2 regions of the Rhodococcus sp. NPDC055112 genome follow, and region 2 is predicted to be linked to the other one. Evidence: predicted binding sites of a transcription regulator. Region 2 holds the regulator's gene; the other holds the start of a gene.
What was found. The regulator HspR, encoded in region 2, represses chaperone genes until heat shock. The targets are predictions, from matches to a motif close to ANNTGAGTNNNNNNNACTCANNT.
Positions count from the first base shown of each region.

Region 1 (14,991 bases), on a different contig from region 2:
TCAGCTGCTTCGTGCAGGCTCTGCGGTCCCTCGGCATCGACACGGGCTCCACGGTCGCGATGCTCTCGAAGAACCGTCCCGAGGTGCTCATCAGCGTCGGGTCCACGATGATCCTCGGCTGCCGCAACACCGCGCTCGCGCCGATGGGATCGCTCGACGATCACCGCTACATCCTCGAGGACTCCGAGATCGAGACGCTGATCTTCGATCCCACTGCGTTCGAGGGGCGCGCGGCGGAGCTCAAGGCCTCGGTGCCGTCGCTGAAGAACCTCTTCTCGCTCGGCCCGTCCGAGGTGGGAGTCGACTTGCTCGCCCTGGTAGGGGATTTCGTCCCCGAGCGGCTGGTCGCCGCGAAGGTGGCCGGGTCCGACCCGAGCAGCATCGTCTACACCGGAGGCACCACCGGCAAGCCGAAGGGCGTGATCAACACCTTCCAGTCGGGCGTGACGCTGCCGCAGATCCAGATGGCCGAGTGGCAGTGGCCGGACGAGATGCGCTTCCTCGCCTGCACCCCGCTCTCGCACGCGGGCATGGCGTTCTTCGTGCCGACGCTGATGCGCGGCGGCGCGCTCGTGGTGCTGCCCGCCTTCGAGCCGGGCGCCGTCCTCGAGGCGATCGAGAAGCACAAGATCACCGTGACGATGCTCGTGCCGACGATGATCTACATGCTGCTCGACCACCCGGACCTGGCCAAGCGGGACCTGTCCAGCCTGCAGACGCTGTACTACGGCGCGGCGGCCATGTCGCCCGCGCGCCTGGTCGAGGGCATCGAGAAGCTGGGCCCGATCTTCTTCCAGTACTTCGGTCAGTCCGAGTGCGGCATGACCATCACCGTGATGCGCAAGGAGGAGCACGACCCCGCCAACCTCGAGCGGCTGGCCTCCTGTGGGCGTCCGGTGCCGTGGCTGGACGTGCGCCTGCTCGACGACGACCTGAACGAGGTGCCCCGCGGCGAGCTCGGCGAGATCTGCGTGCGCGGCCCGCTGGTGATGCAGGGTTACTGGAAGAAGCCGGCGGAGACCGCGGAGGCGCTGCGCGGCGGCTGGCTGCACACCGGTGACGTCGCCCGCGCGGACAAGGACGGCTTCCTGTACATCGTCGACCGCAAGAAGGACATGATCATCACCGGCGGCTTCAACGTCTTCCCCAGGGAGATCGAGGACGTCATCTCCGGTCATCCCGCGGTCGCCTCGGTCGCCGTCGTCGGTGTGCCGGACGAGAAGTGGGGAGAGGCCGTCAAGGCCTGCGTGGTGCTGCGCGAGGGCGCGACGGTGGAGGTCGCCGAGTTGGTCGAGCGGGTGAAGGCGGCGAAGGGTGCGGTGCACGCGCCCAAGACGATCGACTTCGTCGACGCGCTCCCGCTGACCCCGCTCGGCAAGCTGGACAAGAAGGCGCTGCGGGCGCGCTACTGGGAGGGCGCGGCGCGCGCGGTGTAGCGGCGATCGCGGGCGTAGCGTCGGCCCATGGCCACCTACGTCCTGATCCCCGGAGCCGGATCCGACTCGTCGTACTGGCAGTTCGTGACGCCGCCGCTGCGCGCGGCCGGGCACGACGTGGTGACGCCGGACCTGCCGTGCGACGACGATTCGGCCGGGCTCGCGGAGTACACCGACGTGGTGGTCGACGCGATCGGCGACCGCACCGGGCTGATCCTGGTGGCGCAGTCGATGGCCGGGTTCACCGCGCCGCTGGTCTGCGAGCGGGTGCCGGTGTCGCTGATGGTGCTGGTCGCGGCGATGGTCCCGGTTCCGGGGGAGGCGCCGGGCGACTGGTGGGCGAACACCGGGCAGAGGGCCGCCCGTCGCGCGCAGGACGTGGCGGACGGCCGTGACCCCGACGCCGAGTTCGATCCGGTCACGGTCTTTCTGCACGACGTGCCGCCGGAGCTGATCCCGGCGGTGATGGCGGGCGGGGCGCGGGAACAGTCCGAGACGCCGTTCCGGGCGCCCTGGCCGCTGCCGGCCTGGCCGGACGTGCCGACGCGGTTCCTGCTCTGCCGTCAGGACCGCATCTTCCCCGCGGAGTTCCAGCGCCGGGTGGTGCGGGACCGGCTGGGGATCACGCCCGACGAGATGGACAGCGGTCACCTGCCCGCGCTCGCGCACCCGGCGGAGTTGGTGGAGCGGCTCGAGCGGTACCGCGTCGGCCTCGGGCTGTGACCAGCGGCACCACGTCAGCCCCAAGATTCCCAAACTTGAGCGGAACAGACTCAACCTTTGGAGCGTTGGAACATGTGACAACGCCGAGTGGCCCTGCATAGGCTCGACGGCGACGACCGACGTCTTCCGAAGGGGTGACCAGTGGACTCGTTTTCTCCGACCACCAAGACTCAGGCGGCACTGACCGCCGCTTTGCAGTCTGCTTCCGCCGCGGGCAACCCGGACATCCGTCCGGCGCACCTGCTCGCCGCGCTGCTCGACCAGACCGACGGCATCGCCGCCCCGCTGCTCAAGGCGGTTGGCGTCGACCCGACCGCAGTGCACCGCGAGGCCCAGGCGATGGTGGACCGGCTGCCGCAGACGACCGGCGCGACCACCACGCCACAGCTCGGCCGCGAGGCGCTCGCCGCGCTCACCGCCGCCCAGCACCTGGCCACCGAGCTCGACGACGAGTACGTCTCCACCGAGCACGTCCTGGTCGGGTTGGCCTCCGGTGACTCCGACGTCGCGAAACTCCTTGTCGGGCACGGGGCCACCCCGGAGGCGCTGCGTGAGGCCTTCACCACCGTGCGCGGCAGCGCGCGCGTGACCAGCCCCGACCCCGAGGGCACCTATCAGGCGCTGGAGAAGTACAGCACCGACCTCACCGCGGCCGCGCGCGCAGGCAAGCTCGACCCGGTGATCGGCCGGGATACCGAGATCCGGCGCGTCGTACAGGTTCTCAGCCGCCGCACCAAGAACAACCCGGTGCTCATCGGCGAGCCCGGCGTCGGCAAGACGGCGATCGTCGAGGGTCTCGCCCAGCGCATCGTGGCGGGTGACGTCCCGGAGTCGTTGCGCGGTAAGACCGTCGTCTCGCTCGACCTCGGTTCGATGGTCGCGGGAGCCAAGTTCCGCGGCGAGTTCGAGGAGCGGCTCAAGGCCGTTCTCGACGACATCAAGAACTCGGCCGGTCAGGTGATCACCTTCATCGACGAGCTGCACACGATCGTCGGCGCGGGTGCGACCGGCGAGTCCGCCATGGACGCAGGCAACATGATCAAGCCGATGCTCGCCCGCGGTGAGCTGCGGATGGTCGGTGCCACCACCCTCGAGGAGTACCGCAAGTACATCGAGAAGGACGCCGCCCTCGAGCGCCGCTTCCAGCAGGTGCTGGTCGGGGAGCCGTCGGTGGAGGACACCGTCGGCATCCTGCGCGGCCTGAAGGAGCGCTACGAGGTGCACCACGGCGTGCGCATCACCGACTCGGCTCTCGTTGCGGCCGCGACACTCTCGGACCGCTACATCACCTCCAGGTTCCTGCCGGACAAGGCGATCGACCTGGTCGACGAGGCGGCGTCGCGGCTGCGCATGGAGATCGACTCACGGCCCGTCGAGATCGACGAGGTCGAGCGCACGGTGCGGCGGCTCGAGATCGAGGAGATGGCGCTCGAGAAGGAGACCGACGAGGCGTCCAAGGCCCGGCTGGTCAAGCTGCGCCAGGAGCTCGCCGACGACCGCGAGAAGCTGGGGCAGCTGAGCACCAGGTGGCAGAACGAGAAGCAGGCCATCGATTCCGTCCGCGAGATCAAGGAACAGCTCGAAGCGCTTCGCGGCGAGTCGGATCGGGCCGAGCGCGACGGCGACCTGGGCAAGGCGGCCGAGCTGCGGTACGGCCGGATCCCGGAGCTGGAGCGCAAGCTCGAGGCCGCGGTCGAGGCGTCCGGTGGCGCCAGCGACGGCGACGTGATGCTCAAGGAGGAGGTCGGGCCCGACGACGTCGCCGATGTCGTGTCGGCGTGGACCGGTATCCCCGCGGGCCGGATGATGGAGGGCGAGACCGCCAAGCTGCTCCGGATGGAGTCGGAGCTGGGCAAGCGGGTCGTCGGCCAGGACGAAGCGGTGATCGCGGTGTCCGATGCGGTCCGTCGCGCACGGGCAGGGGTCGCCGACCCGAACCGGCCGACCGGCTCGTTCCTGTTCCTCGGCCCGACCGGCGTCGGCAAGACCGAACTGGCGAAGGCGTTGGCGGACTTCCTGTTCGACGACGAGCGGGCGATGGTCCGGATCGACATGTCGGAGTACAGCGAGAAGCACTCGGTGGCGCGGCTGGTCGGTGCGCCTCCGGGGTACGTCGGCTATGACCAGGGCGGTCAGCTCACCGAGGCGGTCCGCAGGCGGCCGTACACGGTGGTGCTGTTCGACGAGGTCGAGAAGGCGCACCCGGACGTGTTCGACATCCTGCTGGCGGTGCTCGACGAGGGGCGCCTGACCGACGGTCAGGGCCGAACGGTTGACTTCCGCAACACCATCCTGATCCTCACCTCGAACCTCGGCGCCGGTGGCACCAGGGAGCAGGTGATGGACGCGGTGCGGCACGCGTTCAAGCCGGAATTCATCAACCGGCTCGACGACGTGGTGATCTTCGATCCGCTCTCGGAGCAGCAGCTGGAGTCGATCGTCGACATCCAGCTCGGGCAGCTGGCGAAGCGGCTCGCGGCGCGCAGGTTGAGCCTGGAGGTGTCGGGGCCCGCGAAGGAATGGCTGGCGCACCGCGGATACGACCCGCTGTACGGGGCGCGGCCGCTACGCCGGTTGATCCAGCAGGCGATCGGCGACCAGCTCGCGAAGCTGTTGCTGGCCGGGGACATCCACGACGGAGACACGGTGCCGGTGAACGTCTCGGTCGACGGTGATTCGCTGGTCCTGGGGTAGGTGTCCGACACACGACTGTGCGCGAGGTTCGTGGAGAACCTCGCGCACAGTCGCGTTGTGGCCGGGGTCGGGGTGCCGCGATTCATGGGCCGGGGGGCAGACCAGGAGCCGCGGCGCCGTCGAGCTCGGCGCCCACCCGGGTTCGGTCGCGTGAGGGGCGCGGCCGAGGGGACCGGGTGCGTTGGGGGTGGGATCAGCCGATGCTGAAGGGCTGGCCCCAGAGGGTGACGTTGCCGGTGACGTTGGCCGTGTTGACGGTGACCTTGACGTAGGAGCGGGCCTGCGCGTAGCCGGCGCAGCCGCTGACTCCGAGTGTGGAGTCGGCCCAGGTGACGCTGCCCTTGCCCTTGTAGGGGTTGGCGGCGCGGTGCTGTTCGGCGCCGAAGGGGTCGGCGAGCTCGAGGTCGAGGATCTTGTAGTCCACGGCCTGGCCGGGTCCGATCGAGACGTTGCCTGCGCTCTTGGCGGTCTGCTTGGCGGCGCCGTCGGGGTCGGCCCAGGTGGTGCTCATGCCGCCGTCGGTGCCGGTCTTGCCGCCGAGGGTGAGCTGGCAGGCGACGATGTAGCCGGGCTGGATGGTGCCGCTGCCGCCATTGGAGACCTCGACCTTGGTCGAGCCGGAGACCCACACGTTGCGGTGCAGCGGGGTCGAGCCCATCGACGGCGAGATGTTGGCGGTCTCGCCGGTGCGGGTGATGGTGACGACGGTGCCGTCGACGAGGGTCTCGGTGATCGAGCCGTCGGGCAGCGGGACGAGGGTGTCGGCGCTGGCGGCGCCCGCGGACAGGAAGCCGAGGGTGATGGCGGCGGCGCTGCCGACCGCGGCGGTCTTGAGCCCGCGACGCAGGCCGTTGGTGGTGACGTTCATGAATTCCCCTCTGAGGGTTCAGGTATCGAGTTCAGGTGCACGGGCGGCGGAGCCGCTATCCGATGCTGAAGGGCTGGCCGTACAGGGTGGTCTTGGAGTAGTCGTTGCCGACGATCTCGACCACGGTGTAGGAACGGGCCTGGGCGAACCCGCCGCAGTTCTGGATCTCGAGCTGGGTGTCCTGGTACTGGACGGAGTACTTGCCGTTCTTCTTGATGTCCTTGCCCGCGACGCCGACGAACTTGACCTGGCCTGCGGAGACCGGGACGGTCAGTGACCCCGACATCGAGGGGCCGGTCAGGTCCATCGAGGCGCCGATGGAGCCGCCGAGGCCGGTGATGTCGACCTGGCAGCCGACGATGTAGCCGGTGTTGATCCGGGAGATCCCGTGGGTGGAGGAGTTGTTGGTGCCGGAGGTGTTGGCGGCGCCGTTGAACGGTCCGGCCTCGCCTTCCTTGGTGATGCCGGTGACGTCGGCGGTGACGGTCCCGGAGACCCAGGCGGTGCGGCCTGCGCCGTTGGCGGCCAGCGACGGGGAGATCAGGGCGCTCTCTCCGGTGCGGGAGACGACCGCTCCCGGTCCGGCCTTCTGCCCGTCGGGCAGCGGCACGAAGGTGTCGGCATGGGCCGCACCGGTCGACATCAGGCCGATCGCCAGTGCGGCGGCGGCGCCTGCCATACGGGCGCCACGGCGCAGGCCTGACTTGCGGATCTCGCTCATTCGTTCCCCTCTAGAGGTGGTCAGTGGTGGTCGGAAGCGGTGCACGGGACCGGAGGCTGGTCAGATCGTGAGCCATGCTTCCGAACGCTGCGCACGAAACTATCCGCATCATTCGATTGAATGCAATGGACCACACCGAGACGGAAATGAGACTCATCTCACACCGGGTGGTTGGGTCGGGCGAGGCTCGTACAGTGCAGGACGGTTGTCCAGATTGGCCCCCCAACCCTGCGAATCATCTGTAGGATTCGGCCCCTGGGGGTTTTGTGCGGAATTGGCGGTTGTGCAGGGGGCGGAGCGATGGTGATGGACAGGGCGGATCGTCCGCAGAAGACGGCGATGATCATCGCCAGGCGGATCATTGCGGATATCGAGCGAGACGGCCTGCGGCCCGGTGACCGGTTGCCGCCGGAGCGGGTGATGCTCGAGCAGTATCAGGTCGGCAGGGGCACGCTCCGTGAATCGCTGCGATATCTCGAGCTGTCGGGTGCGCTCTCGATCAAGCCGGGGCCGGGCGGGGGTCCGACGGTGCAGAAGCCCGACGGCTCCCATCTGATGACCGGCCTCGGTCTGTTGCTGCAGTTCGAGGAGTCGCCCTTCGGCACGATCGCCGAGGCGCGCGTCGGCCTCGAGCCGTTGATGGCGCGGATGGCTGCCGAGCACCGAACCGAGGAGCATCGTCGTGTCCTCGCCGAGTCGGTTCGTGCGATGGAGGAGCACCTCGACGATCTCGATGCGTTCCTTGCGGCGAACCGCCGATTCCACAACACCATCGCGTGGGCGTCGGGCAACGCGCTGTTCGGCTATCTGGTCGATGCCATGGACGGGGTCTTCGTCGGGGCTGGGGTCGGGGTCGCCTATTCGGAGCGGTTGCGGTCCAGGGTGCTCGCGGACGACGTCGCCATTTTCACCGCGATCGCAGAAGGCGACCCTGACGCGGCGGAGACGGCGATGCGGGCGCATGTCGCGCAGTGGACGGCCTACCTGAAGGACAACTTCCCAGGCGAGCTGTCGCGGCCGATCGCCTGGAATGTGATGCGCTAGCCACCGTCGTCTTCAGCGCGGTCTCAGGTTCCGCCTCTATCCTGACGGGTCGGACTGAATTGACCAGCGGCGGGACCCACGATCGCCCGCGCAGAGAGCAGGCCCGAGACATGAACAACACGGACGATCCGCGCACACCGCAGGAGCGAACCGGCGACGGTACCGAGCCGTTCGACGCCGGCCCCGACCCCACCGCGGAGTGGGCTGCTGCGGCCGAGGGTGCCGCTCCGGACCAGCCGACCGAGGTCTGGGCCCGCGGCGCCGATCAGCCAACGCAGCAGTTCGACCGCTCGGCCGGGCCGGTGACGCCGCAATACACCACCGACCCGCACCAGGCCTACGGTCAGGTCCCGCCGAACGCGACGCAGGCGTACCCGACGTATCAGGGGTACGACCCGAACCAGGCGCCGAACGCGACGCAGGCGTACCCGACGTATCAGGGGTACGACCCGAATCAGCCGCCGAACGCGACGCAGGCGTACCCGACCTATCAGGGGTACGACCCGAACCAGGCGCCGAACGCGACGCAGGCGTACCCGACCTATCAGGGGTACGACCCGAACCAGCCGCCGACGCCACCGCCGACCGGCGGGTCCCCCTACCTCGACGGTGACCAGAAGAAGGGGCCGAGCAAGGGTGTGCTGGCGGTCGCCCTGGTCGTGGCGGGGCTGCTCCTCCTTGCGGTCGTCGGTCTCGGCGTCATGCTCATCGGCGGCGGCGGAGCGGACTCCCCGAGCAGCGCCTCGGCCCCGGTGACGAGCACCCTGCCCAGGGCCAGCACCGCGCCGCCGCGGACCTCCGAACCGCCGGCCACCAGTGCCCCCGACCTGTCGCAGATCCCGGGCGGTGTCGGCGAGGCGATCGGCGCGGCCGGTGCGGCCGTCGGGACCATCACCTCCAACGACGGATCCACGCTGATCCTCGACGGAATCGGCGGCTCCGCGGTCACGGTCGTCACCAACGGGTCCACCAAGATCATCTCGCTCAGCGGCGCGAAGGTCGGCGATCTCAAGCCCGGTGACACCGTCGTGGTCCAGGGTGAGAAGGGCGATGACGGGTCGGTCATCGCCAAGGTGATCGTGAACACCACGCTCCCGGATCTCGGGAACTTCGGGAACTGACGGCGGATCGAAGCAGATGATTTCGGTCCCCGTGCGAGCCGAGTGCCGCGCGGGGACCGTTCAGTCGATATTGTGACTGGCGATGACGCTTATCTGGTTCGGACTCTCAGCGATCGCGCTCGTGGGCGCGATCGTGCTCCTGTCCATCGATCGCAGCAGGCGCGACCAGTTCGGTCGCGTCAGGCAGATCTGGGCGAAGGCGCAGGGCTACACCTACAACGAGTCGGATGAGCACCTGCCGTCGCGTTGGCACCGGGCCGCGCTGGCCAAGCAGGAGTACCTCGGGGCCGTCGACGTGGTGCACGGCATCCGTCGCGGCGAGAACTTCGTGCTGTTCGACCTCGAGGAGACGACGACGATCGTCGCGGTCCAGCGCACGGTCGGCTCCGATGTCGACATCGATCTCCGGCTCCGGTCGACGCCGCCGCCGAAGGATGCGGACATGAACCTGCTCGGCTCGATCGGGCCGCGGGTGGTGTTCGCCACCGACCTGGAGATCGCCCGACGGGTCTGTGATCAGCGCATGGTGCATTTCACGGAGTCGGTTCCGCCGCATGTCCAGATGTTGTGGAGCGAGGGGGAGTGGACGCTCGGTTCGCTGCCGGTCACCAGCAACGGCCGTGAGTGGGACGCCGCGATCGACGCGGTCGCCCGGCTCTCCGGCATCCTGCACGTGCTGCCCCCCGTTCTCGACTCGGCACCTGAGGCGCCGCCGATGGCCGCCCCGGCCGCCCCCGCCCCCCGCGAGCTGCCGGACTGGGAGCGCTCGCCGTACCCGGCGCCGGGCGCGGACCAAGCCGCGCCGCCGAACGTTGTTCCGCTGGCGCGCACCGTAAATCACGATCCGGGACGTCCGTACCCGCACGAGGGTGACGTCGACCAGGACCCGCGCGGCTGAATCAGGCCCGGCGTACGGCCAGTGGGTGGACCCGGTGTGCGAGCGCCCCGGGGTGTGAGTAGATTGCACGCCTGTGACTCTTGTGACGGTTGTGGCGGTCGTTGCTGTTGTTCTTCTTGTGGCGTGGGCGGTGTCCGTGGTTCGACGCTTGCGTCGATTCGAGGGAAACCTCACCGCGAGCCGAGCCCTACTCGATGTGGAACTCGAACGACGGTGCGATCAGGCACCTGAGCTGATCGCCGCTGCCCGGGCCGCGGCGATGCCGTCCGAGATCCTGGCCCCGTTGGTCGGTGCACGGTCGCTGGCCGTCGCGCTGCGCGAGCAGGGCATGAGCCTCGGCGAGCAGGCCGGCTCCGAGAACGCGCTGTCCGTCGCGTTGCACCGGCTGATGTTCGAGGTGGAGTGCAACCCGAATGTCAAGCACGACTGGGCGATTCAGCGCCCCGCGCTCGAGCTCAAGGTGACCGAGCAGCGGATCATCGGAGCGGCCCGGGTGTACAACGACAGTGCCGCCGCGGTGAACCGGCTGGTGCGCTCGGTTCCCGCCGGGGTCGTGGCGCGGCTGGTGGGCGGGCAGCAGGTACCGCTGTTCGAGGCGACGGTCGTCGAATTGCCGATCGGTTCCGACGAGGCCGAGGCGCCCGCCCTGCAGGCTCCCCTGCACGACGACGCGGTCGCCATGACGGACCGGGACGCGGGCGTGCCCGGGGCCCTCCTCTAGGCGACTACGCTGGGGCGTCGAAACTGGACGCGAAGAGGAGCGGTCGAATGACGGAGAAGGCGGAGCTCGCAGGGCTCGTACGCGAGCTGGCTGTGGTGCACGGGAAGGTGACCCTGTCCTCGGGCAAGGAAGCCGACTACTACGTCGACCTGCGTCGCGCGACGCTGCACCACCGTGCCGCACCGCTGATCGGGAAGCTGCTGCGCGAGCTCGTCGCGGACTGGGACTTCGACGCAGTCGGAGGCCTGACCATGGGCGCGGACCCGGTGGCCATGGCCGTCATGCACGCAGAGGGCCGACCGATCGACGCCTTCGTGGTGCGCAAGGCAGCGAAGGCGCACGGCATGCAGCGCCAGATCGAGGGCCCCGACGTGGTGGGGAAGCGGGTGTTGGTCGTCGAGGACACCACCACGACCGGCAACTCCCCGCTGACCGCCGTGCGCGCGCTGCGCGAGGCAGGCGCGATCGTCGTCGGCGTGGCGACCGTGGTGGACCGCGCGACCGGAGCCGATGCCGTCATCGCCGCCGAGGGCGTGGAGTACCGCTCACTGCTCGGCCTCGAGGACCTGGGCCTGTAGCGCTTCGCCTCACGACGCCTGGCGCAGCACCATGCCGCCCATCGTGATGACGTACTCGTCCGCGGCGTCGTCGAACGTGACGGCGACGGTGGTGGGGTAGTAGCCGCTGCGCTGATAGGCCTGTGGCTGTTTGATGCTCCGCACGGTGTTCGGCTTGGTCAGCAACCACTCGCGGGTCGCCATCGGTTCCATGAAGGTGTAGTCGCCGTCCCAGGTTCCGTTGAGGAAGGCCAGCGTGAACTGGTAGGGGCCAGGGATCACCCCGTCGGTGACATCGAACCAGTGCACCCCCATCGCGGGGGATGCCTGCGGCACGAGCTTCGGCCCGAGCATCGGGAAGTAGTCGGGCGGGAGGTAGCGCGGGTCCGGCAGTCGCAGACCCTTCGCCTCGAAATCCGGCCTCGCCGGGTCGATCTCGGCCACCGCGGCCTCGTCGGCCATGTAGAAGTGGGTGTCGAAATGCGGCTTGTCGAACATGCCGCTGGGACCGTGACCGTGGTCGTTCCAGTCGAGGGTGGTGTGGTCGAAGACCGTCGCTGCGGCCTCGTCGGGTAGGTCGAGTTCGAAGGTCGCCACGTCGTGGGTCGCGGGCAGGTCGTACATCGCGCCCTCGGACAGCCGCATGCCCACCTCGGTGGGATTGCCCGCGGCGTCGAGGGTGACGAAGCTGTGGGCGGTCCCATCACCGACCCGAACCGCCGGGCCGTCGAACACGCCCGTGCCGTCGGGGACGCCCGCTCCACCGGTGGTGGGCTGGCCCGCCGGCGCGTGGGTACCCCCGGCCATGGTCAGCGCCGCACACGCGACGATCAGTCCGGCGGACAGGAACCTGCGGCGTGGACGCATCGTGCACCTCGGCTTCCGTGGTGATTCGCGTACCCGTCGATGCTAGTGCCGATGCACCGGGGCGGCGGCCCCTTTGGTGCCGCCTAGTCCGAACCGGCGGTGATGGCCGCGGCCTCGTCCACGCTGTGCGGCGCCGGGTCGTGGTCGTCGACGTGCGCGAGCACCCTGCGCCCGGTGGACAGCACCACGATGGCGGCGGCCGTGCAGAGCGCGCCGACCCAGAACGGCAGGTGCACGTTGCTCTCGCCGAGCTTGCCCGCCACCCACGGTGCGGCGGCGCCCCCGACGAACCTGACGAAGCTGTACGCGGCGGATGCGGTGGAGCGCTCGACCGGCGCGGAGATCATCACGGTCTCGGTGATCAGGGTGTTGTTCACGCCGAGGAAGAGGCCCGCAAGGACCACGCAGACGATCAGGACCGTCTTGTTCTCGGTGAACAGCGCCATCACCGCGAGGTCGACCGCGAACAGGGCCAGCGCGAGCATCATCATCGGCAGCGTGCCGAACGCCCGCTGCAGCCGCGGTGCCAGGAACACCGACGAGACCGCGAGCATCAGGCCCCAGCCGAAGAAGATGAAACCGATTGCGTAGGTTCCCATGTCGAGCGGGAACGGGGTGTACGCGAGCAGGGTGAAGAACCCGTAGTTGTACAGCAGCGAGGTGATCGCGACGGTGAGCAGGCCCCGATGCCGCAGCGCGAGGAACGGGGCGGACAGCGAAGTCCGGCCGGATTTCGGTGCGGGCGTGGCGGGCAACATCACCACGATCAGGATGAAGGCGGCGGCCATCAGTGCGGCGACGCCGAAGAAGGGGGCGCGCCAGCTGACGCTGCCGAGGACGCCGCCGACCAACGGCCCCACCGCGATACCGATGCCGAGCGCGGCCTCGTACAGGATGATCGCCTTCGCGACGCCACCGCTTGCCGCGCCGACGATCGTCGCCAGCGCGGTCGCGATGAACAGCGCGTTGCCAAGGCCCCAGCCGGCACGGAATCCGACGATCTGTCCTACGGTGCCCGACATCCCGGCCAGCGCGGCGAACACCACGATGATCGCCAGGCCCCAGAGCAGCGTCTTCTTCGGGCCGATCCGGCTCGACACCACGCCGGTGATCAGCATGGCGACACCGGTCACGAGCATGTACGAGGTGAACAGCAGCGACACCTGGGAGGGGGTCGCGTCGAGTTGTTCGCCGATCGGTTTGAGGATCGGGTCCACCAGGCCGATACCCATGAAGGCGATGACGCTCGCGAACGCGACCGCCCAGACCGCCTTCGGTTGGTGCAGGATGCTCTTGCTCTCGGTGCCGGCGCTGGTGGCCGTGTCGGTGACTGTCACGGGCTGTTCCTTTGTGTCGCTGGTTTCTCTCATCGCTGTGTTGACGCCTTGATGGCGGCCCGCAGGTCCGCCAGGCTCTGCGAAAGTCGTTCGATCTGTTCGGGTTCGAGTTCGCCGAGGTGGGCGGCGAGCGCGGTGCCGATCTCGGCGCGGGCCTCGCCGAGCCATCGACGCCCGGCCTCGGTCATCTCGACCACCACCGCCCGCGAGTCCGCGGGGTCGCGGTGCCTGCTGGCCAGTCCGGCATCGGTGATCTGCTTGAGCAGGGCGGTGGCCGTCGGCTGTGAGCAGCGATCGATCCTGGCGAACTCGCTGATGCGGAGCTCGCCGTACTCGTCGAGGTGCGAGAGCGCCCGCATCCAGGCTCGCGGCCGGTCGTCGGTCGCGATGGAGGAGGCGAGTCGGGTGAATCGCGACGTGTTGGTCACCAGCTCCGCGAGGACCTCGCGCAGGTGGCGCTCCGTCGGATGGTCGGATGCCATGAGCAATATTATTGCATAGGCAAACTATATATGTGAACCCTGTGGCCTGACATGCCGATGAGGCGCGTGGGGCACAATCTGTGCGGCGGCCAACACGGGTGAAGGGCAGGGACGAGATCCGATGACGATCCGGAGGACGGCGACGGCGCTCGCCGACGGCCGAGAGCTGATCTACTTCGACGACTCCGAGCCGTACGTCAGCGGGGCGGCGACCCGGCAACTGCACGACACCAGGGACCTGTCGCCGATCCGGGTGGAGTCGACGATGCGCTACGACGTGCTCTCCGGCGAGTGGGTGACGATGGCCGCGCACCGGATGGACCGGACGTTCCTGCCCGCGGCCGACGCCTGTCCGCTGTGCCCGAGCGGGGCAGGCCGCGCGCCGACGGAGATCCCAGCCGACGACTACGACGTCGCCGTCTTCGAGAACAGATTTCCGTCCCTGGCGACCGGCGCGGTTGCACCGCCGACGGACCACGTCGACGACGAGTCCCTGTGGCCGCAGCGGGCCGCAGCCGGCCGTTGCGAGGTCGTCTGCTTCACGAGCGACCACGGACGCAGCTTCGCGGAGCTGCCGGTGGGCCGGGTGCGCACGGTGCTGGGCGCGCTGGCCGACCGGACCAGGGAGCTGTCGGCGTTGCCGGGCATCGAGCAGGTCTACTGCTTCGAGAATCGGGGCGAGGAGATCGGCGTGACGTTGGCGCACCCGCACGGCCAGATCTACGCGTACCCGATGCTGCCTGCGAACACCGGCGCGCTGCTACGGCAATCCGAGCGGCACCTGGCACGGACCGGGCGATCGCTGCTGCGCGACGTGCTGGACGCGGAGCGACGTGCGGGCACCCGGGTGGTGCTCGAGGGCGAGCACTGGACGGCGTACGTGCCCGCGGCCGCGCGGTGGCCGGTGGAACTACACCTCGCACCGCACCGGGACGTCCCCGATCTGGCCGCGTTGGAGGCAGTCGAGCTGGACGAGCTGGCACACGTCTACCTCGACATCCTGGGCCGCCTGGATCGGTTCTTCGAGGGGGTGGAACGGCTTCCGTACATCGCTGGGTGGCATCAGGCGCCGGTCGGGGAGCAACGCGCGCTGGGCAGGCTCCACCTACAGCTGTTCTCGTTGATGCGGTCACCGCACCGGATGAAGTTCCTCGCGGGTTCCGAGTCGGGGATGGGGGCCTGGGTCAGCGACACCACGCCGGAGCGGATCGCGGCGCGCTTCCGGGAGATCGCGCCGTGATCGAATGGGTGGAGGCCGCGTCGGATTCGGCGTTGGCCGCTTCCGTCATCGACCGGTTCAGGAGCCAGTTCGGCGCGGAGCCGGAGGGCGTGTGGGCAGCGCCGGGGCGGGTCAACCTCATCGGCGAGCACGTCGACTATGCCCAGGGCCTGTCGCTGCCGATCGCGTTGCCGCACAGCACCGTCGTCGCGGTGGGGCGCCGGGATGACGGGATGCTGCGGTGCGGGTCCGGCCTGGGAACCTGGAGCGGCCGGGTCGAGGAGATCGCGCCGGGTAACCCGC
Region 1 covers NZ_JBSGTR010000034.1:37,258-52,248, reverse strand. Annotated here, with positions in the region: gene ACWFRB_RS16010 (AMP-binding protein) at 1-1,436, shown strand, start outside; gene ACWFRB_RS16005 (alpha/beta hydrolase) at 1,464-2,159, shown strand; gene clpB (ATP-dependent chaperone ClpB) at 2,301-4,853, shown strand; gene ACWFRB_RS15995 (MspA family porin) at 5,047-5,721, opposite strand; gene ACWFRB_RS15990 (MspA family porin) at 5,777-6,442, opposite strand; gene ACWFRB_RS15985 (FadR/GntR family transcriptional regulator) at 6,749-7,486, shown strand; gene ACWFRB_RS15980 (DUF5666 domain-containing protein) at 7,597-8,607, shown strand; gene ACWFRB_RS15975 (hypothetical protein) at 8,699-9,505, shown strand; gene ACWFRB_RS15970 (LemA family protein) at 9,654-10,226, shown strand; gene pyrE (orotate phosphoribosyltransferase) at 10,274-10,804, shown strand; gene ACWFRB_RS15960 (DUF5602 domain-containing protein) at 10,814-11,650, opposite strand; gene ACWFRB_RS15955 (MFS transporter) at 11,734-13,020, opposite strand; gene ACWFRB_RS15950 (MarR family winged helix-turn-helix transcriptional regulator) at 13,017-13,469, opposite strand; gene galT (galactose-1-phosphate uridylyltransferase) at 13,591-14,709, shown strand; gene galK (galactokinase) at 14,706-14,991, shown strand, end outside.
Region 1: a site for HspR is predicted at 2,193-2,215, ahead of clpB (ATP-dependent chaperone ClpB). Genes of this name have one in related genera too.

Region 2 (14,991 bases):
GACTCCCACGCTGATGGGTTGCAAACTTGAGCGTGTAGCACTCACTTAGGGTGAGATGGCCAAGAAATGCCAGCACAACCAGCCCCGGCGCCTCATGTCGCCGGGGGTGCTGCGACAAGTAGGAGGAACACTATGGCTCGTGCGGTCGGAATCGACCTCGGGACCACCAACTCGGTCGTGTCTGTGCTCGAAGGCGGCGAGCCCGTAGTGGTCGCCAACTCCGAGGGCTCGCGCACCACCCCGTCGATCGTCGCCTTCGCCAAGAACGGTGAGGTGCTGGTCGGCCAGCCCGCAAAGAACCAGGCGGTCACGAACGTCGACCGCACCATCCGCTCGGTCAAGCGCCACGTCGGCACCGACTGGAACGTCGAGATCGACGGCAAGAAGTACACGTCGCAGGAGATCAGCGCGCGCACGCTCATGAAGCTGAAGCGCGACGCCGAGGCGTACCTCGGTGAGGAGATCACCGACGCCGTCATCACCGTGCCCGCGTACTTCGAGGACGCGCAGCGCCAGGCGACCAAGGAAGCCGGCCAGATCGCCGGCCTCAACGTGCTCCGCATCGTCAACGAGCCCACCGCGGCCGCGCTGGCGTACGGCCTGGACAAGGGCGAGAAGGAACAGACCATCCTGGTCTTCGACCTCGGCGGCGGCACCTTCGACGTGTCCCTGCTCGAGATCGGCGACGGCGTCGTCGAGGTCCGCGCGACCTCCGGCGACAACCACCTCGGTGGCGACGACTGGGACGAGCGCATCGTCGCCTGGCTCGTCGACAAGTTCAAGGCCACCTCGGGCATCGACCTGACCAAGGACAAGATGGCCCTGCAGCGTCTGCGCGAGGCCGCCGAGAAGGCGAAGATCGAGCTGTCCTCCTCGCAGAGCACCTCGATCAACCTGCCGTACATCACCGTGGATGCGGACAAGAACCCGCTGTTCCTCGATGAGCAGCTGACCCGCGCCGAGTTCCAGAAGATCACCTCCGACCTGCTCGACCGCACCCGTGCGCCGTTCCAGGCCGTGATCAAGGACAGCGGTATCTCGGTCAAGGACATCGACAACGTCGTGCTCGTCGGTGGCTCCACCCGGATGCCCGCCGTCTCGGACCTGGTCCGCGAGCTGACCGGTGGCCGTGAGCCCAACAAGGGCGTGAACCCGGACGAGGTCGTCGCCATCGGCGCCGCCCTGCAGGCCGGCGTCCTCAAGGGCGAGGTCAAGGACGTGCTGCTCCTCGACGTCACCCCGCTCTCCCTCGGCATCGAGACCAAGGGTGGCGTGATGACCAAGCTCATCGAGCGCAACACCACCATCCCGACCAAGCGCTCGGAGACCTTCACCACGGCGGACGACAACCAGCCGTCGGTGCAGATCCAGGTGTTCCAGGGCGAGCGCGAGATCGCTTCGCACAACAAGCTCCTGGGATCCTTCGAGCTCGCGGGTATCCCGCCGGCCCCGCGCGGCGTGCCGCAGATCGAGGTCACCTTCGACATCGATGCCAACGGCATCGTGCACGTGACCGCGAAGGACAAGGGCACCGGCAAGGAGAACACGATCAAGATCCAGGACGGCTCCGGCCTGTCCAAGGAGGAGATCGAGCGGATGGTCAAGGACGCCGAGGCGCACGCCGAGGAGGACAAGGCCCGTCGCGAGGAGGCCGAGGTCCGCAACCAGGCCGAGTCGCTGGTGCACCAGACCGAGAAGTTCATCAAGGACAACGAGGACAAGGTGCCCGCGGACGTCAAGGAGAAGGTCGAGGCCGCCATCGCGGAGGCCAACACCGCCCTTGCCGGCAGCGACATCTCCGCGGTGAAGTCCGCGGTGGAGAAGCTCGCCACCGAGTCCCAGGCCCTTGGCGAGGCGATCTACAAGGCGCAGGCCGACGAGTCCGCGGCAGGCACCGACGGTGCAGGCCCGAGCCAGGGTGACGACGTCGTCGACGCCGAGGTCGTGGACGAGCCTTCCGATCAGGACAAGAAGTGACCGAACAGGACGCCGACCGCGAACCAGTAGTCGACATCGAGACCCCGGCCGCCGCTGATGCGGCGGTCGGGGCCGCGGCCGACACCGAGGAAACCGTGGACGAGCTGCTCACGCTGACCTCGGAGCTCGAGAAGGCCAGCACCGAGCTGGGCTACGCGAAGGCGGAGATCGCGAACATCCGCCGCAACTCGCTCGTCCGTATCGACCAGGCGGTCGCGGCCGAGCGGGCCTCGGTGGTCGGCAAGTTCCTCGATGTCGTGGACGACCTCGACCGGGCTCGCGCGCACGGTGACCTGGAGTCGGGCCCGCTGAAGGCGCTGTCCGACAAGCTCGCCGGGGTGCTCGAGGGTCTCGGTCTGGCGGCGTTCGGTGACCAGGGTGACGCCTTCTCCCCGGAGCTGCACGAGGCCGTGCAGGTCGAGGGCGACGGCGACCATCCGGTGCTCGGGACGGTCCTGCGCAAGGGCTACCGCCTCGGCGACCGGATCCTGCGGACGGCGATGGTGACGGTCACGGACGGCGCGCCTGCGCCGGACGGGGCCTCGGAGTAGTTACACAGGAAGCAACGAGAGGAGGAGACGCCCGGTGAGTGAGCGGGAGTGGATCGAGAAGGACTTCTACAAGGAGCTGGGCGTCTCCTCTGATGCTTCGGCAGACGAGATCAAGAAGGCCTACCGGAAGCTGGCACGGGATCTGCATCCCGATGCCAACCCCGGTGACACGGCGGCCGAGGAGCGGTTCAAGGCCGTGAGCGAGGCGAACGCCGTGCTCTCGGATGCGGCCAAGCGCAAGGAGTACGACGAGGCCCGCCGGCTGTTCGCCAGCGGCGGCTTCGGTCGCGGCGGCTTCCGCCCCGGCGCCGAGTACAGCACGGCGGGCGGCGGTTTCGGCGGCGGCGAGTTCAACATCGGCGACCTGTTCGGCGGCGGCACCAGCTACACCTCCGGCGGTGACGGCGGTATCGGCGACATCTTCGGCGGCCTGTTCGGCGGCGGACGTGGCGGCGCGGGCACGCGGACCGGCGCGAGCACCCGCCCGCAGCGGGGCAGCGACGTCGAGGCCGAGACCACCCTGCCGTTCCGCGAGGCCGCCACGGGCGTGACGGTCCCGCTGCGGCTGACCAGCCCGGCCTCCTGCATCACCTGTCACGGCAGCGGTGCGAAGCCGGGCACCAGCCCGCGGGTGTGCCCGCGTTGCAACGGAAGCGGAATCGTCAGTCGGAACCAGGGCGCGTTCGGGTTCAGTGAGCCGTGCGACGACTGCCGCGGCACCGGCTCGATCATCGACGACCCGTGCACCGACTGCCACGGCACCGGTGTGCAGAACCGCACCCGCAACCTCACCGTCCGGATCCCGAAGGGCGTGAGCGACGGGCAGCGGATCAGGCTGGCAGGGCAGGGCGAGGCGGGCCTGCGCGGCGCGCCCTCGGGCGACCTGTACGTCACCGTGCACGTCAAGCCGGACAAGGTGTTCGGCCGCAACGGCGACGACCTGACGGTCACCGTGCCGGTCAGCTACGGCGAACTGGTGCTCGGCACGACCGTCTCCGTCCCCACCCTCGAGGGCCGGGTCGGTGTCAAGATCCCGGCGGGCACCGTGGACGGTCGGATCCTTCGGGTGCGCGGTCGTGGGGTGCCCAAGCGCAGCGGAGGTGCAGGCGATCTGCTCGTGACCGTCAAGGTCGCGGTGCCGCAGGATCTGGACGAGACCGCCACCGAGGCACTGCAGACCTATCTGTCGGCCGAGAAGGCCAGCGGATTCGATCCGCGTGCGGGCTGGGCGGGTGCGTGATGACCGCGCCCCGGGGGCCAGGGCACAGTCGGTCTGACGTGCCCGCGGACCCGGACGCCCAGGTCTTCGTGATCTCGGTGGCTGCGGAACTGGCGGGCATGCACGCCCAGACGCTGCGGACCTACGACCGGCTCGGCCTGGTGACCCCGCACCGCACCACCGGTGGGGGCCGTCGTTACTCGCCGAGGGACGTGGCACTGCTGCGCGAGGTGCAGCGGTTGTCCCAGGACGAGGGCGTCAACCTGGCGGGCATCAAGCGGATCATCGAGCTGACCAACCAGGTGGAGGCGCTGCAACGGCGGGTTACCGAGATGGCGGCCGAGATCGCCCAGGTGCACGCCAGCTATCGGCGGGACCTGGTGCCGATCCCGCGCAACAACGCGCTGGTCGTCTGGAAGCCCCGGCACGAGCGCTGAACAGCGGGTCTACGAGAGTCGTTACGTATCTTCGGAGTGCCTCGGTTTGACGGAGATTCACGTGCAGAATCAGCGATTCTCCCATTCTCGCGAATCCAGCGGGGAATCCGATTGGACATCGGATGTGACGAACACGAAACGCCTCATGGCCCACCAGCGGAATGCTGTGGCAATCAATGTCCCCAGGATTGCGCCGCTGATGAAATCGGCGACGTTCTCCGCGAGGAAGGAGACATCTGGGGTTCTGTAATCGAGTACGTAGCGTGAAAACCACAGTGGTACCTGATTGAGGACGAGCCCCACTCCCGCGACTCCGAAGAATAGGGCCGCTTCGTGATGCTTGGGCCGGCCGCCTCGTTCGGCAAAAGACCATTCGCTGTTCAGAATGTACGACAGGATCGTCGACATCAGGACTGCGATGATATTTGCCGTGACTGGATTGGACGGCAGGACCGTCCATTTGAGTCCGAAGAAGATGGCTACCGTGGTGACAAAGGTGATCGCGCCTACGATCAGGAATTTCAGTAGCTCTGAGTGCTTGAGAAGGTGTCCAAGCCATCGATCCGGTACGCAACGCACGACATGTTCGTTGATTCTCAATTCGATGCCCCCTGGTTGTGGCCGGAACGCCCAGTCGCTCCCGTATGCCGTGTGAGCAGGCTCCGATCTGCGCACCTCTGCACAGTAGGTCGGCCACCCGACGTCCAGGTTCTCGTTCGCCCGACTAATTAGCAGTGGCTTGCAGTCAATCCGTCTCCAGATCCGGTGAATGCTCAAATCGCCCGATAGTGGTGGGAGCACCGTGAGACAGTGAGCCATGACCGGTCTCGGGTCGTGGTGACCGATGGTCGAGAAGGTGCGTGTCGTGGTCGCCGACGATCATCCGCTCTTTCGTGACGGCGTCGTCCGGGCGCTCGTCGGGAGCGGCGCCGTCGAGGTGGTGGGGGAGGCCGACGACGGGGCCGCCGCGCTGGCGTTGATCAGGGAGCACCGACCGCAGGTCGCGCTGGTCGACTACCGGATGCCGCAGCTCGACGGGAGTCAGGTCGCGGCCGCCGTGCGCCGTGACGAACTGGGTACCCGGGTGTTGCTGCTCTCCGCGCACGACGAGTCCGCGATCGTCTACCACGCGGTGCAGGAGGGTGCGGCCGGGTTCCTGCCCAAGGAGTCGACGCGGGCCGAGATCGTGGCCGCGGTCCTCGACTGCGCGAAGGGCCGCGACGTGCTCCCCGCAGGCCTGGCCGCGGGCCTGCTCGGCGAGGTCCGGCGGCACGCGGAGCCCACAGGCCCGGCGCTGAGCGCCCGCGAGCGCGAGGTACTGGCGGCCATCGCCCGCGGGTTGACGATCCCGGCCATCGCGGGCGAGCTGTTCCTGGCGCCGTCCACGGTGAAGACCCACGTGCAGCGGCTGTACGAGAAGCTGGGGGTGAGCGACCGCGCGGCGGCGGTGGCCGAGGCCATGCGCCGGGGATTGCTGGAGTGACGTGGCGGGCCGCGATCGGGACCGCGTCGTCGAGCGGTACGCGACGGAGGCCGTGCGGGTCACCGCCTTCCTGCGGCTCCCGCTGATCGCGCTGATCGCGCTGCTGGGGCCGGTCGTCCGCATCGAGCACTGGATGCCGACGCTGTTTCGGCTGATCCTGCTCGGGTACGCCGTCGCGGCCGCGGTGTGGCTCGCGGTGGTGCTGCGCAGGCAGGTGCGGCCGTGGGCGGGCTGGGCATCCACCGGCGTCGACATCGCGGCGCTGCTCGCCCTCTGCCTGGCGTCCGGCGGCGCGACCTCCTCGCTGTTGCCGGTGTTCTTCCTGCTGCCGGTGGCGGTGGCGTTCCAGTACCGGCCCGCGCTGACCGCGTCCCTCGGCACCTGCACGGCCGTCGGCTACCTGCTGGTGTGGATCTTCTACGCGGTCCGAGACGACCTCGTCGACCTGCCGGGAGTGGTGTTCCTGTACTTCGGTTTCCTGTTGTGGCTCACCGCCGCGACCACCGCGCTGTCCTTCGTCCTGGTGCGCCGCTCGGGGACGGTGATCTCGCTGCTGGACGTGCGCCGCCGTCTGGTCGCCGAGTCGATGGGGGCGGAGGAGCGCGAGCGCAGGCGACTGGCCGAGCACCTGCACGACGGCCCGCTGCAGAACGTCCTCGCCGCCCGGATGGACCTCGAGGAGGCGATCGAGCGCGACGGGGACCCCGCGCTGGTGGCCGCGGAGGCCGCGCTGCGTGAGACCGCCACTCAGCTCCGTTCGACGGTCACCACGCTGCACCCACAGGTGCTCGAGCAGCTGGGCCTGACGGCGGCGCTGCGTGAGCTGGCCGACGGGCACGGCCGCCGCGGCGGCTACGAGATGCGGGTGCGGCTGGCGGAGGTGGGTAGGCCCGAATGCCAGTCGCTGCTCTACCGGGTGGCCAGGGAGGCGCTCGGCAACATCGACAAGCATGCGGACGCGCACAGGGTCGACGTGCTGCTGACCCGCACCGCCACGGCCATCACGCTCGAGGTGGCCGACGACGGTGTCGGGTTCGACCCGGACGACCTGCCCGCGCGCGTCGCCGAGGGGCACATCGGGCTGGCCTCGCAGTTCCTCCGGATCGAGAACCTGGGCGGGACCCTGGAGCTGACGTCGGCGCCGGGGGAGGGCACCCGCGTGCTGGCGACGATCCCGTCGCCCTGACGGATCAGATCGGGCAGCCGGAAGCCTGTGTCCGGGTGACGAAGTTCGGCCGGACGTCGAGATCGGGCTCGTCGTAGAGTCGGTGGAAGGTCGGTGTCAACGCCGCGGACATCGGCGGGTTGATCCATGACCAGTCGGTCGGGCAGGTGCGTCCGGCCTTCTCCTCGCGGCCGACGAAGTCGAAGAACTGCTTGGCCACCGTGTGGTGGTCGACCATGATCACCCCCGCCTCCCGGTAGCTGTGGATGACGGCCCGGTTCAGCTCGACCAGCGCCCGGTCCTTCCAGAGCGTGCGGTCCGAGCTCATGTCGAGGCGCAGCTTCTTGGCGATGGTCGGCAGCATGTCGTACCGGTTCTCGTCGCTGAAGTTGCGGGCACCGACCTCGGTGCTCACGTACCAGCCGTTGAACGGCGCGCAGGGGTAGGTGAGCCCGCCGATCTCCAGGTCCATGTTCGACACCGCGGGCACCGCATGCCACTTGAGGCCGAGCTTGGCGAACCACTTGTAGTTCGGGTGTACGAGCGGGACCTCGAGGACCAGGTCCTCGGGCACCTCGAACCACTGCAGCGGCTCGTCGGGGACCGAGATCAGCAGCGGCAGGACGTCGAACCGGGTGCCCTCGCCCCGCCAGCCCATCTTCGTCACCTGTTCGGTGAGGGCGACGTGCCACGGGTCGCCGGTGATGCTGCCGTCTGCGTTGCGGTACCCCGCGTAGCGGATGAGCTGGGGGCTCAGGATGCGGAACTCCCTGCCGTCCGGGAGCGGCCGCGGGCCGATGGTGATCACCGACTGCAGCGCGCCGCCGTTGGTGGCGACCCGCAGGTGTTCCCAGCACGCCTCGGCCAGCGCCGCCGCGGTCACCGCGTGGCGGGCGTCGATCAGCTTGAGGGTGCGCCAGTGATTGCGTCCGACGCAGCGCGCGTGGTTCCGCCAGGCGAGCTTCGCCCCGATCAGGAGTTCCTCGGTGGTGTGCTCGTAGCGCCCGGTGAGCGCGAACTCGTCCAGCGCCGCCGTGTGCCGTTCCGCGGGCAGGTGCGCCAGCTCGGGTTGCGCGAAGAATTCGGTGCATTCGCGCAGTCGCCGATCCAGGTCCTCGGTTGTCGACGTCCTGGCGCTCGCGGCCGAGATGTCGCGGAGCCCTTCCTCTCCGGAGGCGATGACCACGATGACGGAACTCCATTCTGTCGCCCCCGCGGCGACCTCACAGCGATCAAGATCGTAGTGTGAGATGTCGCCGCGGTCGACTTGAACGGTCGTTCTACTGGTACGTGTTTCGGTCGCGACGATTCCTCGCTAGACTCGCCCAAACCCAACGGCAACCCGCCGAGTGGGGCCACGCGACCTGCAGAGGACACCGCAGGCCGCGTTTGTATGCGGAACGGGGACTCTGCAGTGGATTCAACGGCTATTTCGCTTGTCCGGTCGACCTTCAAGGCCGTGGCGGCGAGCGACGACGGACCAGCTCGTCTGACCCAGTCGTTCTACTCGGTGTTGTTCGCGAACAACCCGGAGGTCCGCGAGTTCTTCCCCGCCGCCATGGAGGCCCAGCGAGAGCGACTGGTCCACGCCATCGCCTACGTCATCGACCAGCTCGACGATCCGGAACCGGTTCTCCTGTTCCTCGCCCAGCTCGGCCGCGATCACCGCAAGTACGGCGTGGTCGACGCGCACTACACCGCGGTCGGCAACTCGCTGATCTTCGCGCTCAAGAACTTCGCGGGCAACGAGATGTGGACCGACGAGGTCGACAACGCCTGGCGCGAGGCCATCGCCCTGATCGCCTCGGTGATGATGGAGGCCGCGAACAACGAGACCGGCCCGGCGACCTGGACCGGCACCGTCGTCGAGCACAAGCAGGTGCTCCAGGATGTCGCGGTGATCCGGCTGCAGCTGGACCGGCCGATGGACTACGGCGCCGGCCAGTACGTGAGCGTGACCGTTCCCGGGCGCCCGCGCATGTGGCGCTACCTCTCGCCCGCCATCCCGGCGAACCCCGAGGGGCAGATCGAGTTCCATGTCCGGCGCGTCTCGAGCGGCTGGGTGAGCCCGGCGATGGTCGGCCAGACCAACCTCGGCGACACCTGGGTGATGGGTTCCCCGCTCGGCGCGCTCGGCGTGGACCGCACCCAGAACCGGGACATGCTGATGATCGGGTCGGGAACGGGCATCGCACCGCTGCGCGCGCAGTTGATGGAGATGGCGATGCGCGCGAACAACCCGAACGTGCACGTGTTCGTGGGCGGCAACTACCCGTGCGACCTGTACGACATCGAGACCCTGTGGCAGCTGTCGCTGACCAACCCGTGGCTGACCGTCGTCCCGGTCTCCGAGGAGGACACCAACCCCTGGTGGCACCTCGACCCGATCCCGACGCCGCCCGCCGGGATGTACAAGCGGATCACCGGCAAGGTCAGCGCCGTCGCCGCCGATTTCGGCGACTGGTCGAACCACGACATCCAGATCGTCGGGTCCGCCTCGACGATCCAGACCGCGAAGTTCCGGCTGCAGGCCAAGGGCGTCCCGGTCGAGCACATGCGGCACGACCCGCTGTACTGATCCGCATCCTGGCATCGCACCGCCCGGTCAGCGGGAGGGGCGGTAGGCCACGGTGACGCCGCCGCAATAGCGTCGCTGGAGAGAGAGTCTCCAGCGAAAGGCAGTCACCGTGAGCGCCCAGTCAGCTTCGTCCGCAGGGACCCCTTCCCCTCAGGCCGACACAGGAGCCGATGTCGACGTGGTCGTCGTCGGCGCCGGCTTCGCGGGTCTCTACGCGCTCCACAAGCTCCGCGGCGACGGGCTGTCGGTGCGGGTGTTCGAGGCGGGCGACGGGGTCGGCGGCGTCTGGTACTGGAACCGCTACCCGGGCGCGCGCTGCGACGTCGAGAGCGTCGACTACTCCTTCTCCTTCGACCCCGAGCTCGAGCAGGAGTGGAACTGGAGCGAGAAGTACGCCACCCAGCCGGAGATCCTGCGCTACGTCAACCACGTCGCGGACCGGTACGACCTCCGTCGCGACATCACGTTCGGCACCCGGGTGACCGACATCGCGCTCGACGAGCAGACGCTGCGGTGGGAGATCCGCACCGACGCAGGCGACGCTGTCTCCGCGCGCTTCGTCATCCTCGCGGTCGGTCCGCTGTCGAACGCGAACATCCCCGCGATCGACGGCCTCGATTCCTTCGACGGCGGCGTCTACCACACCGCGCACTGGCCGCACGAGGGCGTCGACTTCACCGGCAAGCGGGTCGGCGTGATCGGCACCGGCTCCTCCGGCATCCAGACCATCCCCGAGGTCGCCAAGCAGGCCGAGCAGCTCTACGTGTTCCAGCGCAGCGCCAACTACAGCGTGCCGGCAGGAAACGTGCCGCTCAGCGACGAGGACCGCGCCGCGCAGAAGGCGAACTATCGCGAGCGTCGCCGGCTCTCGTTCCTCAGCGGCGGCGGCTCGCCGCACCAGGCGCATCCGAAGTCGGCGCTGGAGGCGTCGGAGGAGGAGCGGCGCGAGGCCTACGAGAAGCGCTGGCAGCTCGGCGGCGTGCTGTACAGCAAGACCTTCCCGGACCAGGTGACCAACGCCGGGTCCAACGAGACCGCCCGCGACTTCTGGGAGGAGAAGGTCCGCGCGGTGATCGACGATCCGGAGATCGCGGAGCTGCTCATCCCGAAGGACCACGCGATCGGCACCAAGCGGATCTGCACGGACGCCAACTACTACCAGACCTACAACCGCGACAACGTCACGCTGGTGAACCTCAAGGCGACGCCGATCGAGAGCATCGACGCGGCGGGCGTGCGCACCGCCGACGAGCACTACGAGATCGATGCGCTGATCCTCGCGACCGGGTTCGACGCGATGACCGGGTCGATGGAGAAGCTGAACATCGTCGGACGCGACGGCCAGACCCTCAAGCAGGCGTGGGCCGAGGGCCCGAAGACCTACCTCGGCCTCGGTGTGGCCGGCTTCCCGAACCTGTTCAACATGACCGGACCGGGCAGCGTGTCCGTGCTGGCGAACATGGTGCTGCACTCCGAGCTGCACGTGAACTGGGTGGCGGATGCCATCGCCCACCTCGATGACCGGGGTGCGGTGGCGATCGAGGCCACCGCCGAGGCGGCCGCCGCCTGGGTGCAGGAGTGCTCCGACCGGGCCGCGCAGACGCTGCTGCCGACCGCGAACTCGTGGTACATGGGCGCGAACATCCCAGGGAAGCCGCGCGTGTTCATGCCGTTCATCGGCGGATTCGGCGCCTATGGCGAGATCATTGCCGAGGTCGCGGCCGCCGGTTACAAGGGGTTCGAGATCATCGAGGCGAGCGCCTGACGGCCGGATCGCGAGGGGCGGCCTGACCGGCCGTTCGACCGACGGAATGCGCTGGGTGTCGTGGGGATGACATCCAGCGCTTCGTCGTGTCCGCAGCCTGACATATCAAAACCGTTGCATATCAATATCTTTCAGGTCCCGGCTAGCGGGAAGGTGATTGACGTCACCCGGTTGGATCCATAGCGTTGCTTGCCAAGCAAATGCTTGCTTATTCAACTTGAGGAGATCTGCATGAAGAATCGGCACTCCGCTCTCGTGGCGGCGCTCGCCGTGTCCGCGGTCGCGCTCGCGGGTTGTTCCGGATCGAGCTCCGGCTCCGAGAGCGGATCGGACGGCCCGTACCGGGTGCTCGTCACCGGCGCGATCAGCGGCCAGGGTGCCCTCGCGGCGAACTCTCAGACCTCGATTCTCGCGGCGAAGGCCGGGGTAGAGGCCGTGAACGCCAACGGCGGAATCGGTGGTCGGCAGGTCGAACTCACGGTCGTCGACGACGGCGGCGACGCCACCAAGGCCGTCTCGAACCTGCGTGAGGCCATCGCCTCCGGCGACAAGCCGGACCTCTACCTCAACTCCGGCCCGTCCACGCTGTCGGCCGCCACCCTGCCGATCCTCAAGCAGAACAAGATCCTCTCGTTCAACGTCGGGCCGACCGAGAACTCCTCCGACCCAGAAGAATTCCCGCTCAACTTCGACCTGTCGCCGTCGCCGGCCGACTACGCGGCCTCGATCGCGCGGCACGCGAAGAGTAAGGGCTACCAGCAGGTCGGAGTCATCCACGGCAGCAGCGCCTACGGCGAGGCCTTCGGTAAGGCGATGGAGTCCTCCCTCGCCGCGGAGGGCGTGAGCGCGGCAGGCTCCGAGGAGTACGACATCGCGGCGCTCGACATGACTGCGCAGCTCCAGTCGCTCAAGAACAAGGGCGCGCAGGCGCTGGTCGTCGACGCCTACGGGGCGCCGCTGGGTTACCTGCTGACCAGCCTGCAGCGCCTGGACTGGAACATCCCGCTGATCGGCAACACCTCGGTCTCGGGCACCGCGCTGGTCGCGAAGCCCGCGCCGGAGGGGGTCCTCGGCACCCCCGCCACCGCGAACCTCGTCATGCAGGTGTTCCCCAGCACCGTCTTCGACGCGAACGACGCGGCGGTCAACGCCATGGTGAACACCATGGCCGGGATGGGGCAGATCCCGTCGACGCTGATCCTCGCCGACAACTACGACCCCTTCGGTCTGGTCGCGGCGGCCGCGGACAAGGTCGGATCGACCGATGACGCGACGGCGCTCGCCGAGGCGCTGGAGAACCAGGAGGTCCTGGACAACGCCAAGACCGCCTTCCTGCCGCGGTACCACTACTCGGCGGAGTCGCACGCGCCGAACCTGGAGGACGACGGCTACCGGTTCGTGCCGCCGAGCAAGCTGCTCAACGGCCAGTACGGCAACCCCGCTGCCTGAGACCGTCCATCCCTGAATGACGACGGTGGTGTGGCCGCCCGCGGCCGCACCACCGAGAGGAGCTCGCGGTGACCATTGTCTGGTCGGGTCTCGCACTCGGCGCTGTCTACACGCTCGTGGCGATCGGCTACAACATCGTCTTCATCTCGTCCAACACCTTCAACTTCGCGCAGGCGCAGCTGATGATGGTCGGCACCTTCGTCGCGTACACCGGCCTGGTGACGCTGAAGCTGCCCGTCCTCGTCGTCGCCGTGATGGCGACCGTGACGGTGATGATCCTCGCCGGACTCGAAGAGATCATCGCCGTCCGGCCGGTGCACGACCACCAGAATCAACTGGTCACCACGCTGGGAGCGGCGACCCTCATCAACGGTGCGACACAGCTGATCTGGGGCAGCGAACCGCTGACCGTGCCGTTCTTCGGCTCCAATGACGCGATCACCCTGCTCGGCGGGCGCACCTACCCGGTGGAGATCGCGCTGCTGGTCCTCGCGATCGTGCTGGTGGTGCTGCTCAGCCAGGTCAGCAAGAAGACCGTGACCGGTCTCGCGCTGCTCGGCATCTCCGAGGACCGAGAGGCCGCCATGCTGCGCGGCGTGAACGTCCGCGCGCTCGCCCTCGGCGCCTTCGCGGCATCGGGTGCGCTCGCAGGCTTCCTCGGACTCTTCGTGGGGCCCAAGACGTTCGCGGTGGCCACGCTCGGCTCCGCGTTGGCGATCAAGGGCTTCGTGGCGCTGGCCATCGGTGGGTTCGGCTCCCTGCCCGGTGCGCTGGTCGGCGGTCTCACTGTCGGTCTGGTCGAGTCCTTCGCGGCGCTCGAACTGGGCAGCCAGTACAGCAACATCGCGGTGTTCGTGGTGCTGATCGCGATCCTCATGGTTCGGCCGGCCGGGCTGTTCGGCCGGGTACGGGAACGGGTGGTGTGACATGCAGATCTGGCGTTCCCTTCGGGCGGTACCGAGTTGGGCCTTTCCGCTCGCCCTCGCCGTCCTCGTGTTGTTCCTGCCTGCGCTCGGGCTCGACTTCGCGATGACCAGGCAGGTGCAGCTCGCCTGCATCCTCGCCCTGGTGGTCAGCGGCCTGAGCCTGAGCCTCGGCTACGCCGGTGAACTGGCGCTCGGCCAGGCCGCGATGTATGCGGCCGGTGCCTACACGGCGGGCCTGATGTCCATCGCGGGTTACACCGACATCGTGTTGCAGCTCGCCGCGGCGGGCCTGGTCGCGCTGGCGGTCGGCATCGTGACGGGCATCCCCGGTCTGCGACTGGGCAGTTGGTCGCTGGCGATGACCTCGTTCTTCCTCGTGTTGCTCGTGCCCGACATCATCGCCGTGTTCGGCGAGACAACCGGGGGACGGGGCGGGCTCACCGGTATCGAGCCGGCCACCCTGTTCGGCCACGTGCTCGACCCGGAGAACAACGAGTTCTACCTGGTGGTCGTCGTGGTGACGATCGCGTGGTTCGCGGTGATGCGCAACCTCGTGGTGTCCCGCCACGGCATCGCGTTCCGCACCCTCAAGCAGAGCCCGGTGCTGGCCTCGTCGGTCGGCGTCTCGGTGTTCAGGATGAAGCTGCTCGGCTATGCGATCGGCGCTCTCCCCGCCGGGCTCGCGGGCGCGCTGTTCGCGAACATCGACATGTTCGTCTCGCCGGAGGCGTTCGGGTTCGCCTTCGCCACATCGGTTCTCGCGGCCTGCATCCTCGGTGGTGCGGCGAGCGTCTACGGCGCGGTGATCGGCGCGGCGATCATCCAGTTCGGCCCCAACCAGGCCGCGGACTTCCAGGAATACGCCCTGGTCTTCTACGGCGGGTTCCTCATCGTCGGCGGCGTGCTGCTCAGCGGTGGTCTCGCGAAACTCGGGAAAGCAGCGATGGCGCGGCTGGACCGGGCGGCGGGACTGACCGGTGAACATGCGGCCGACCCCGCGACCGACGGGGCGAGACCGGCCGTGGACCCGATCGTGGGTGAGCGGCTGGTCGTGGACGGCATCGCCAAGGCTTTCGGTGGCAACCAGGCCCTCGACGGGGCCTCGCTGAGTGCCGAGCCGGGTGAGGTGACCGCGCTGATCGGGCCGAACGGGTCGGGCAAGACCACCATGCTGAACATGATCTGCGGGTTCTACAAGCCGGACAGCGGCCGGATCCTGGTCGGCGACAACGAGGTCCAGGGGCAGGCCCCCGACCGGGTGGCCCGAGTCGGGGTCGCCAGGACCTTCCAGACCCCGAACATCCCGGAGCACATCACCGTGCTGGAGGCGGTGGCCTCGGGCCGGTACAGCACCGATCGGGTGTCGATGGTCGCCACCGTGCTCCGGTTGCCGCGGTACCGCAGGGTGCGCGCCGCCGACCTCGCCGAGGCCGAGCGCGCG
Region 2 covers NZ_JBSGTR010000055.1:24,612-39,602, forward strand. Annotated here, with positions in the region: gene dnaK (molecular chaperone DnaK) at 133-1,977, shown strand; gene grpE (nucleotide exchange factor GrpE) at 1,974-2,528, shown strand; gene dnaJ (molecular chaperone DnaJ) at 2,563-3,768, shown strand; gene ACWFRB_RS20655 (heat shock protein transcriptional repressor HspR) at 3,768-4,184, shown strand; gene ACWFRB_RS20660 (GtrA family protein) at 4,254-4,859, opposite strand; gene ACWFRB_RS20665 (response regulator) at 5,029-5,667, shown strand; gene ACWFRB_RS20670 (sensor histidine kinase) at 5,669-6,853, shown strand; gene ACWFRB_RS20675 (nitric oxide synthase oxygenase) at 6,858-7,982, opposite strand; gene ACWFRB_RS20680 (globin domain-containing protein) at 8,247-9,410, shown strand; gene ACWFRB_RS20685 (flavin-containing monooxygenase) at 9,520-11,175, shown strand; gene ACWFRB_RS20690 (ABC transporter substrate-binding protein) at 11,407-12,624, shown strand; gene ACWFRB_RS20695 (branched-chain amino acid ABC transporter permease) at 12,693-13,550, shown strand; partial or broken gene ACWFRB_RS20700 (branched-chain amino acid ABC transporter permease) at 13,654-14,433, shown strand; gene ACWFRB_RS20705 (ABC transporter ATP-binding protein) at 14,494-14,991, shown strand, end outside.